Regions from separate parts of the Rahnella sp. BCC 1045 genome, predicted to be linked through region 2. Evidence: predicted binding sites of a transcription regulator. Region 2 holds the regulator's gene; the other holds the start of a gene.

Region 1 (4,682 bases), on a different contig from region 2:
CTGTCGAGCATATGCAGATTAGCGATGACCTGAACGGTCGGGAAAATACGCACTTCCACCGGCAACATCAGCGTCATGAAAATCAGCCAGAAGAACAGGTTACGCAGCGGAAAACGAAAATAGACAATCGCGTAAGCCGAAAGCATCGACACCGAAATCTTACCGATGGTGATCACCATCGCCATGATGAAGCTATTGATCAGCATCCGTCCGAATGCCGGACTGCTGTTCCCTGCCCCCTGTGTCCAGATGGTGATGATGTTTTCCCATAAATGGGTGCCCGGGATCAGCGTCATTGGCACATCGAAAATCTGTTTGTTATCCAGCGAGGCCGCCACAAACGCGACGTACAGCGGGAATAAAATCACCAGCACGCCAAGCAGCAGCATGATGTGGCTGAAGATATCCAGCCCTCTGCGGTTCTCAATCATTGGTAACGCACCTTACGCTCGACAAAGCGGAACTGAATGAACGTCAGGCCGCAAACCAGCAGCATCAGAATGACGGACTGCGCGGCAGAACTGGACAAGTCCAGACCGGAGAAACCTTCGCGATACACTTTATAAATCAGCGTGGTCGTCGCTTGTACCGGGCCACCGGCTGTCGCGGCATCAATCACCGGGAAGGTATCAAAGAAGGCGTACACCAGATTGACCACCAGCAGGAAGAAGCTCACCGGTGAAATCAGCGGTAATACGAGATTGAAGAAGCGACGTACCGGGCCTGCGCCATCGATAGCCGCCGCTTCTACCAGAGATTTTGGGATCGACTGCAACGCCGCCAGGAAGAACAGGAAGTTGTAGCTGACCTGCTTCCAGACCGACGCCAGCACCACCAGGAACATCGCCTGACCGCTGTTTTGCGCGTGGTTCCAGTTGTAGCCTATCGAGCCCAGGAAATGAGTAATCAGGCCCAAACCGGGGCTGAACAGGAACATCCACAAGACGGCAGCGACGGCAGGCGCCACGGCGTAAGGCAGGATCATCAGCGTCTGATAAATCCGGCTGCCGCGTACCACGTGATCGACCAGCGCCGCGAAAAACAGCGAAACGGCCAGTCCGATGAATGCCACCATAAAGCTGAATTTCAGCGTGGTATAAAAAGAGTCGAGATAGTACGGGTCCTGAAACAGCTGTGTGAAGTTAGTCAGACCGGCGAAGGTGCTGGATAAGCCGAAAGGATCCAGTGTCTGTACCGAATACCACAGCGCCTGACCGGCAGGCCACAGGAAAAATATCGCGGTGATCAACAGCTGCGGCAACACCAGCGCGTAGGGCAACCAGCTGCAACCAAAACCGGGACGGTGTGAACTCATGATGGTTTACTCGTTAATGCGATGACGGGTTTGGCTCCTCCCCCTGCAAAGGGGGAGGCTGTTTTGCTCCCTCCCCTTCGCGGGGGGAGGTGCAAGAAAATTATTTGGTAGAAGCTTCGAAGCGACGCAGCAGCAGATTCCCGCGCTGTACTGCGGTATCCAGTGCTTCTTTGGCGCTTTTCTTACCGCTCCAGACGCTTTCCAGTTCTTCATCAACGATGGTACGTATCTGCGGCATGTTGCCCAGACGCAGACCTTTGGTGAACGGTAATGGCGGCTTGTTCAGCATCTGGCGGGTGGCAACGTCAGAACCCGGATTCTTCTCGTAGAAGCCTTCTTTTTTGGTCAGCTCATACGCCGCAGTCGTCACCGGCAGATAACCGGTTTTCTGGTGCCATTCGGCAGCGATTTCCGGCGTGGTCAGGAATTGCAGGAATTCGGCGACGCCTTTGTAAGTGTCTTTGTCTTTGCCGTTCATCACCCACAGGCTTGCGCCGCCGATGATGGCGTTTTGTGGTGCGCCTTTGATATCTGCGTCGTAAGGCATCATGCCCACGCCGTAGTTGAATTTGGAATACTGACGGATGTCGGCCAGTGAACCGGAAGATGCGGTAGTCATCGCGCAGTCGCCGTTATAGAACTTGGCGGTGGATTCGTCTTTACGACCAAAATAGGTGAAATCACCTTTTTTGTTCATGTCTTCGAGCATCTGAATGTGTTTGATTTGCTCTGGTTTATTGAATTCCAGAACCGCATCGGTGCCGTCGAATCCGTTGTTTTTGGTAGCGATTGGCAGACCGTGCCACGCGCTGAAGTTCTCAATCTGGATCCAGCCCTGCCAGCCGCTGGCGTAGCCGCACTTCATGCCGGCTTCACGCAGTTTTTCGGTGTACGCGGCCATATCCTGCCAGGTTTTCGGCGGCTGATCCGGGTTCAGACCGGCTTTCTTAAACGCATCTTTGTTGTAATACAGCACCGGCGTGGAGCTGTTGAAAGGCTGGGATAACAGACGGCCTTTGGAATCGGAGTAATAACCGGAAACGGTCGGCACGAACTGGGAAACGTCTTCTTTGATGCCTGCATCACTGAACACTTCGTAGACCGGTTTGATGGCTTTGCTGGCCATCATGGTCGCGGTGCCTACTTCGTAAACCTGCAAGATAGCCGGAGCATTGCCGGTGCGATATGCCGCGATACCGGCCGCCAGGCTTTCGTCGTATTTGCCTTTATAGACAGGCACGATTTTGACATCAGGGTGCGTCTGGTTAAAACGGTCGGCCAGCGAGTTCACTTCTTTGCCTAATTCGCCGTCCATAGAGTGCCAGAAAGGAATTTCTGTCACAGCGAAGGCATTGGCGCTGAAAGCCAGCGTCAGCGCGGTGCCGATGACCGTTTTTTTGAGGTTGATGAACATGCCTGTCTCCTGAATTCTGCTGGTGTAAAAGGGGCAGAGATAAATGGGGTATTGAGAAACGTTTTTATGCGGAGGTAACATGACACGGCTAAATTACAGATAAATAACAGTTAAATGACATTAACGTTACAGCAGCATGAAGTGCAGGTGACGAACAGATGGCAAAAAAGAAGGCGCATCGGGTGAACGATGCGCCTTATAAAGAAGGGAAATCCGGGGGTTTTACAGCGCGCGTTTCAGGCGGGCAACCGCCTCGTGCATCTGCTCTTCGGTCGCGGTGGCGAACGACAGACGGAAGGTCGAGTGATCCGGATTATCGGCATAGAAGAATTCGCCCGGCACAAACACCACGCCCTGCTCCAGCGTCTTTTTCATCCACTCAGCGCAGTTACGCGGCTCGCGGAAACGTGCCCACAGGAACATGCCGCCTTTCGGATATTCAAACGTCAGCACGTCGCCCAGTTCGCGTTCCAGCAGTTCGGCCATGACCTGGCATTTCTTTTTATACGCGGCACGAATGGTTTCGATCTGCTTCGGCAGACGGCCAAGACCGAGATAATATTCCGCAATGCTCTGCGACAACGCGCTGGCGTGCAAATCTGCCGCCTGTTTGATGATGGCGACCTTATGCAACAGCCAGTCAGGCATAATCACCCAGCCCAGACGCAAACCCGGCGCCAGAATTTTAGAGAACGTCGAGGTGTAGATAATGTTATCCGCGTGACCGAAAAGGGCTTTCGACAGCTCAAACAGCGTCGGCTGGCGTTCTTCGGTGAAACGCAGTTCGCCGTACGGATCATCTTCTACAATCAGGAATTCGTGCTGTGCCGCCAGTTTCACCAGCTGCTCACGGCGCACACGGCTCAGGGTCACGCCGCTCGGGTTACCGAACGTCGGCACCAGATACACGCCTTTAATCTTTTGTGTTTTCAGCAGTTCGGCCAGCTCATCGACAATCATGCCGTCGCCGTCTGAACTGACGGAGAGGATTTGCGCTTCGGCCAGTTCCAGGGTCTGCAAAGCGGCCAGATAGGTCGGGCGCTCCACCACGAAAATATCATCCGGGTTCACCACGGCGCGCATCACCAGATCCAGCGCCTGCTGGGATCCGGCGGTCACTACGATATCTTCAGGCTGCGCGACCACGCCACGTTCCTGACAAAGAGAAGCAATACGCTCACGCAGCGTATAACTGCCTTCTGTCAGGCCATACTGGAATGCGTGCTCCGGCTGTTCTGTTATCGCCAGCTGTGTGGCTTCACGCAGGCCGTCGAAATCAAAAAGCGCTGAAGAAGGAATACCACCCGCCAGTGAAATAACGCCTTCCATTTTGCTGTGTTTCAGCAATTCCCGGATGGCCGAACTTTTAAGCCTGACCATACGGGCGGCGAGTAAACCTTCTGTGTTCATGACATGTTCCTGATGATGTGCAAAGTTATAAGAATGTAAGAGATGTTAATTTATCGACAAAATAAAAACCGCAAAGCGCTTGCCGTGCGGTTTAGTAGATTTATCACAGATTTTTAAAATCAGAAGCCAATTTATGCGCCGAGATAGGCCGCACGCACAGCTTCGTTGGCCAGCAATGCCGCGCCGGTATCTTCCAGCACCACATGACCGTTCTCCAGCACATAACCGCGATCGGCGAGTTTCAGCGCCTGATTGGCGTTTTGCTCGACCAGGAAGATGGTCATCCCTTCTTCGCGCAGTTGCTGGATAGTGTCAAAAATCTGCTGGATGATGATCGGCGCCAGACCGAGCGACGGCTCGTCGAGCAGCAGTAAACGCGGCTGGCTCATCAGCGCACGGCCAATCGCCAGCATCTGTTGCTCGCCGCCGGACATAGTGCCTGAACGCTGAACACGACGCTCTTTCAGACGCGGGAACAGTGTAAACACGCGCTCCAGACGGGCATGAAACTGGTCACGTGTGGCGAAAAATCCGCCCATCGCC
Region 2 (4,682 bases):
CTGACTCGGCGTGACGTTCAGACGCGGTGTCTGGTGATAAAGCGCCAGACAAATGGCGTCGAGCAGGGTGGTTTTCCCCGCGCCGGTCGGGCCGGTGATGGCAAATAAACCGTTACTGGCAAACGGCTCAGCGGTGAAGTCGATTTTCCATTCGCCTTCCAGCGAGTTCAGGTTTTTTAATCGCAGGCTGAGAATTTTCATTGTGCGCCGTCCTCCGCATTCTGACCGCTGGTGATCTGTTCAACGACCTGCGCAAACAGCGTGCGCATCCGCGCCTGACGCGGCTCATCAGGATCCGGTTCCAGCGCCAGACGTCGTTCAAACACGTCACTGACGCTCAGCTCGCTCAGCGTTTCCTTTTCCTGCTGCTCAATACTGTGGATGCGCTGTTCTTTGCTGCGGCGCAGCAGAACGACTTCCACCGGCAAATCTGCGGTCAGCGTCTGAATACGCCGCTGGATATCGCTGAGATAATCCTGCGTGGCGACTTCGATATCCAGCCAGACCGGCTTTTGCATATCGCCGCCTGCAAACTGCGCCAGCTGTTTTTCGATTTCAGCCAGCGAACCTTTGATGATCTGCATGGGCTGGAAAACCGGGATTTCCAGCGTGTCGATGGCGTTAAGCGTTGCGCCGTCGAAATTGAGTAAGTACACACTTTTGGCTTTGCTCAGTTCGTCAAAACTCAGGGCAATCGGCGAGCCGCTGTAACGGATATGTTCGGTTTTTGCGACGCACTGGGCGCGGTGAATATGCCCGAGCGCCACGTAATCTACCGGCGGAAATGCCTGGGCCGGGAAGGCGTCGAGCGTGCCTATATAGATGTCGCGCACGGAGTCAGACGTGCTGACGCCGACGGTGGTCAGATGGCCGGTAGCGATAATGGGCAACGGCATACCAAGTTTCTGACGCTTCGCCAGTGCGGCCTGATATAGCGCGTCATAATGCGCCGCAATGGCTTCCTGCAACGCGAGCTGTTTGTCGCTGCCGGATTGTCCGGCCTGACTGGCGAGCAAATCGCGCGGACGTAAAAACGGGATAGCACAAAGCACCGCGCCCGGTTTTCCGTCACGCTGGTTTAACACTAAAATCTGTTCAGAGAGGTCTTCACCGACGGTGGCAATCACCCGCGTATTCAGGCACGAAAGCAGTTCGCGGGATTCATTGAGGGTGGCGACGGAATCGTGATTCCCGGCCAGCACCACCAGCTGACAGCCGGTTTGTTGTAATTCCACCACGAAGCGGTTGTACAACTCGCGGGCGTAACTGGGCGGCGAACCGGTATCAAAGATGTCCCCGGCGACAATGACGGCGTCCACCTGATGCTGCTGCACCTGACCGGTCAGCCAGCGCAAAAATGCCTGATGTTCAGCGGCGCGGCTTTTGGTAAAAAAGTACTGGCCGAGGTGCCAGTCGGAGGTGTGGATCAGGCGCATGAGACTCCCGTGTGAACCCTGTATGACGACAATGGTGCAAAGTATAAACGTCGGCGGGGGAACCTGTCCCCGATAAATCAGACCAATTTCAGCAGGATGGCGGGAATTTATCTGTCATATTTGCCTTAAATGAACCATCATTTTCATTCATAAATCTGTCACAAAACTGACGCATAATGGCGCCCGCAATCAAATAAAAGATCGCTAACCTATTGGCAGGACCTACGATGGCTAGACGTATATTGGTGGTTGAAGACGAAGCTCCAATCCGTGAAATGGTGTGTTTTGTACTGGAACAGAATGGATATCAGGCAGTAGAAGCTGAAGATTTTGATTCAGCGATTGGCCAGTTAGTGGAACCTTACCCAGAACTGATCCTGCTCGACTGGATGCTACCCGGCGGTTCCGGTATTCAGTTTATTAAGCACCTTAAACGTGAAGCACTGACCCGCGAAATTCCGGTGATGATGCTGACCGCTCGCGGTGAAGAAGAAGATCGGGTGCGCGGCCTGGAAGTCGGTGCCGATGATTACATCACTAAACCGTTTTCACCAAAAGAACTGGTTGCCCGTATTAAAGCGGTGATGCGCCGGATTTCGCCAATGGCGGTCGAAGAAGTGATCGACATGCAGGGGCTCAGTCTGGATCCGTCGTCTCACCGGGTGATGGCCAACGAGCAGGCGCTCGATATGGGGCCGACCGAATTTAAGTTGTTACACTTCTTTATGACCCATTCCGAACGCGTTTACAGCAGAGAACAGTTGCTCAATAACGTGTGGGGCACTAACGTTTATGTGGAAGATCGCACGGTAGACGTGCATATTCGTCGTTTGCGTAAAGCGCTGGAAACCAGTGGACATGACAGAATGATCCAGACTGTTCGTGGTACCGGATATCGTTTCTCAACGCGTTATTGAGTCCCCCACAGCGGAGAACCTGTGTGTTAGAACGTTTGTCATGGAAACGTCTGGCCGGCGAATTTTTTCTCTTTTGTCTGCCAGCCCTGATCCTCGGAATTTTCGTCGGCCATTTCGGCTGGCTCCTCTTTGCGTCGCTGGTCGCGGCGCTGGGCTGGAATTATTACAATCAGCTTAAACTCTCTCACTGGCTGTGGCTTGACCGCAGCATCACCCCGCCGAACGGGCGCTGGAGCTGGGAACCGCTGTTTTACGGGCTGAACCAGATGCAGATGCGCAACCGGCGACGTCGTCGTGAATTAGGTCAGTTGATCAAACGTTTCCGCAGCGGTGCCGAATCGCTGCCGGATGCGGTGGTTCTGGCGACGGAAGAAGGCAATATCTTCTGGTGTAACGGACTGGCGCAGGATCTGCTTGGTTTCCGCTGGCCGGAAGATAACGGCCAGCATATTTTTAACCTGCTGCGTTATCCGGAATTCCGCACCTGGATCCAGACCCGTGACTTCAGCCGTGCCCTGAATCTGCAACTCAATAATGAACATTACGTCGAGTTTCGCGTGATGCCGTATTCCGAGGGGCAGCTTCTGATGGTGGCGCGTGACGTCACGCAAATGCGTCAGCTCGAAGGCGCGCGACGTAACTTCTTTGCCAACGTCAGCCATGAACTTCGCACGCCGCTCACTGTGTTGCAGGGGTATCTGGAAATGATGGAAGACGCCAAGCTGGAAGAGCCGTTCCGCACCAAAGCGCTGGATACGATGCAGGAGCAGACGAGGCGCATGGACGGGCTGGTGAAGCAGCTTCTGACCCTGTCGAAAATCGAAGCATCCGCCAATATCGATATGCACGAGAAGGTCGATATTCCGGTGATGCTCAGCATGCTTGAGCGGGAAGTGCAGACGTTAAGCGGCGGGAAACATGAAGTGGTGTTTCGCGTAAACGAAAAGCTGAAAGTCTTTGGCAATGAAGATCAGCTGCGCAGTGCGGTGTCGAATCTGGTGTATAACGCCGTGAATCACACCCCGCCGGGCACGCGGATTGAAGTCAGCTGGCAGCAAATTCAACATGGCGCGCAGTTTCAGATAAGTGACAACGGGCCGGGCATTGCGCCGCAGCACTTACCGCGTCTGACCGAACGTTTTTACCGTGTGGATAAGGCGCGCTCACGCCAGACCGGCGGCAGCGGACTGGGGCTCGCCATCGTAAAACATGCGCTCAGCCACCATAATTCGAAACTCGAAGTTCTCAGCGAAGTCGGCGTCGGCACGCGGTTTATGTTCACGCTGGCACCAAAATTGATTGTTCCTCAGGGTTCAGACTCCCCGGTCACCGTAAAACCTTAATTTCAGCAATTTACGTAAAGTCTGTTATCAGCCGATAGCAGGCTTTTTCATTTCTATTTATGGCGTGATTCTGCCTGATGATCATGAATTTATTTCACGTCCCATGAAAATTCCTCTGTTGTGAGTGAAGAGGCTGCATGACAGTATGGCCTTAAAGCCGTTTAGACATCCAGATGTCTATAAATAACGCAATGTAATTATTTACTTTGTAAATCATTCGCATTCCGCCAGGGGCGTGATGCCTTAAGGAGTTTTCATGCAACGTACTACCCCTCCGTTCCGCGCTGACGTCGTTGGCAGTTTCCTGCGCCCGGCCGCGATCAAAGAAGCCCGCAAACAGTTTCAGGCCGGTGAGATTAATGCAGTACAGCTGCGCGCGGTGGAAGACACTGAAATCCGCCGTGTGGTGGATTTGCAGCGTGAAGCCGGTCTGCAGGTTGTGACGGATGGCGAGTTCCGCCGTGCGTGGTGGCACTTTGACTTCTTCGAAGGCCTGGAAGGGGTGGAAGGTTATGATGCGGTTCAGGGGATCCAGTTCAACGGCGTACAGACGAAAGCGCGCAGTATCAAAGTGGTGAGCAAACTCGGTTTTGGTTCGCACCCGATGCTGGAAGATTTCCGTTTCCTGAAAAGTATCAGCGGAACGGCTGTGCCGAAAATGACTATTCCCAGCCCGAGCGTGATGCATTTTCGCGGTGGCCGAAATGCTATCAGCAAAGACGTTTATCCTGATCTGAAAGACTATTTTGACGATCTGGCACAGGTTTACCGGGACGCGATCAAAGCCTTTTACGATGCCGGCTGTCGTTATCTGCAACTCGACGATACCGTCTGGGCATACCTGTGTTCTGAAGATCAGAAGAAACAAATCCGCGAACGGGGTGACTCTCCGGAAGAGTTAGCACGTACTTACGCTGACGTGCTCAACAAAGCCATCGCCGGTAAACCTGACGATCTGGTGATTGGCCTGCATGTTTGCCGCGGTA

What was found. Region 2 encodes PhoB, which activates phosphate uptake and scavenging genes when phosphate is short. Its sites were predicted from a motif close to CTGTCATAAAACTGNCNNAT; they were not measured.
Region 1: a site for PhoB is predicted at 2,831-2,850, ahead of ugpB (sn-glycerol-3-phosphate ABC transporter substrate-binding protein UgpB). Genes of this name have one in related genera too.

Annotation. Positions count from the first base shown of each region.
Region 1 covers NZ_JAFMOZ010000132.1:82,672-87,353, reverse strand. Annotated here, with positions in the region: gene ugpE (sn-glycerol-3-phosphate ABC transporter permease UgpE) at 1-431, opposite strand, end outside; gene ugpA (sn-glycerol-3-phosphate ABC transporter permease UgpA) at 428-1,315, opposite strand; gene ugpB (sn-glycerol-3-phosphate ABC transporter substrate-binding protein UgpB) at 1,416-2,729, opposite strand; gene J1782_RS16100 (PLP-dependent aminotransferase family protein) at 2,952-4,139, opposite strand; gene livF (high-affinity branched-chain amino acid ABC transporter ATP-binding protein LivF) at 4,271-4,682, opposite strand, start outside.
Region 2 covers NZ_JAFMOZ010000143.1:34,692-39,373, reverse strand. Annotated here, with positions in the region: gene sbcC (exonuclease subunit SbcC) at 1-201, opposite strand, end outside; gene sbcD (exonuclease subunit SbcD) at 198-1,436, opposite strand; gene phoB (phosphate response regulator transcription factor PhoB) at 1,664-2,353, shown strand; gene phoR (phosphate regulon sensor histidine kinase PhoR) at 2,377-3,696, shown strand; gene J1782_RS23345 (cobalamin-independent methionine synthase II family protein) at 3,953-4,682, shown strand, end outside.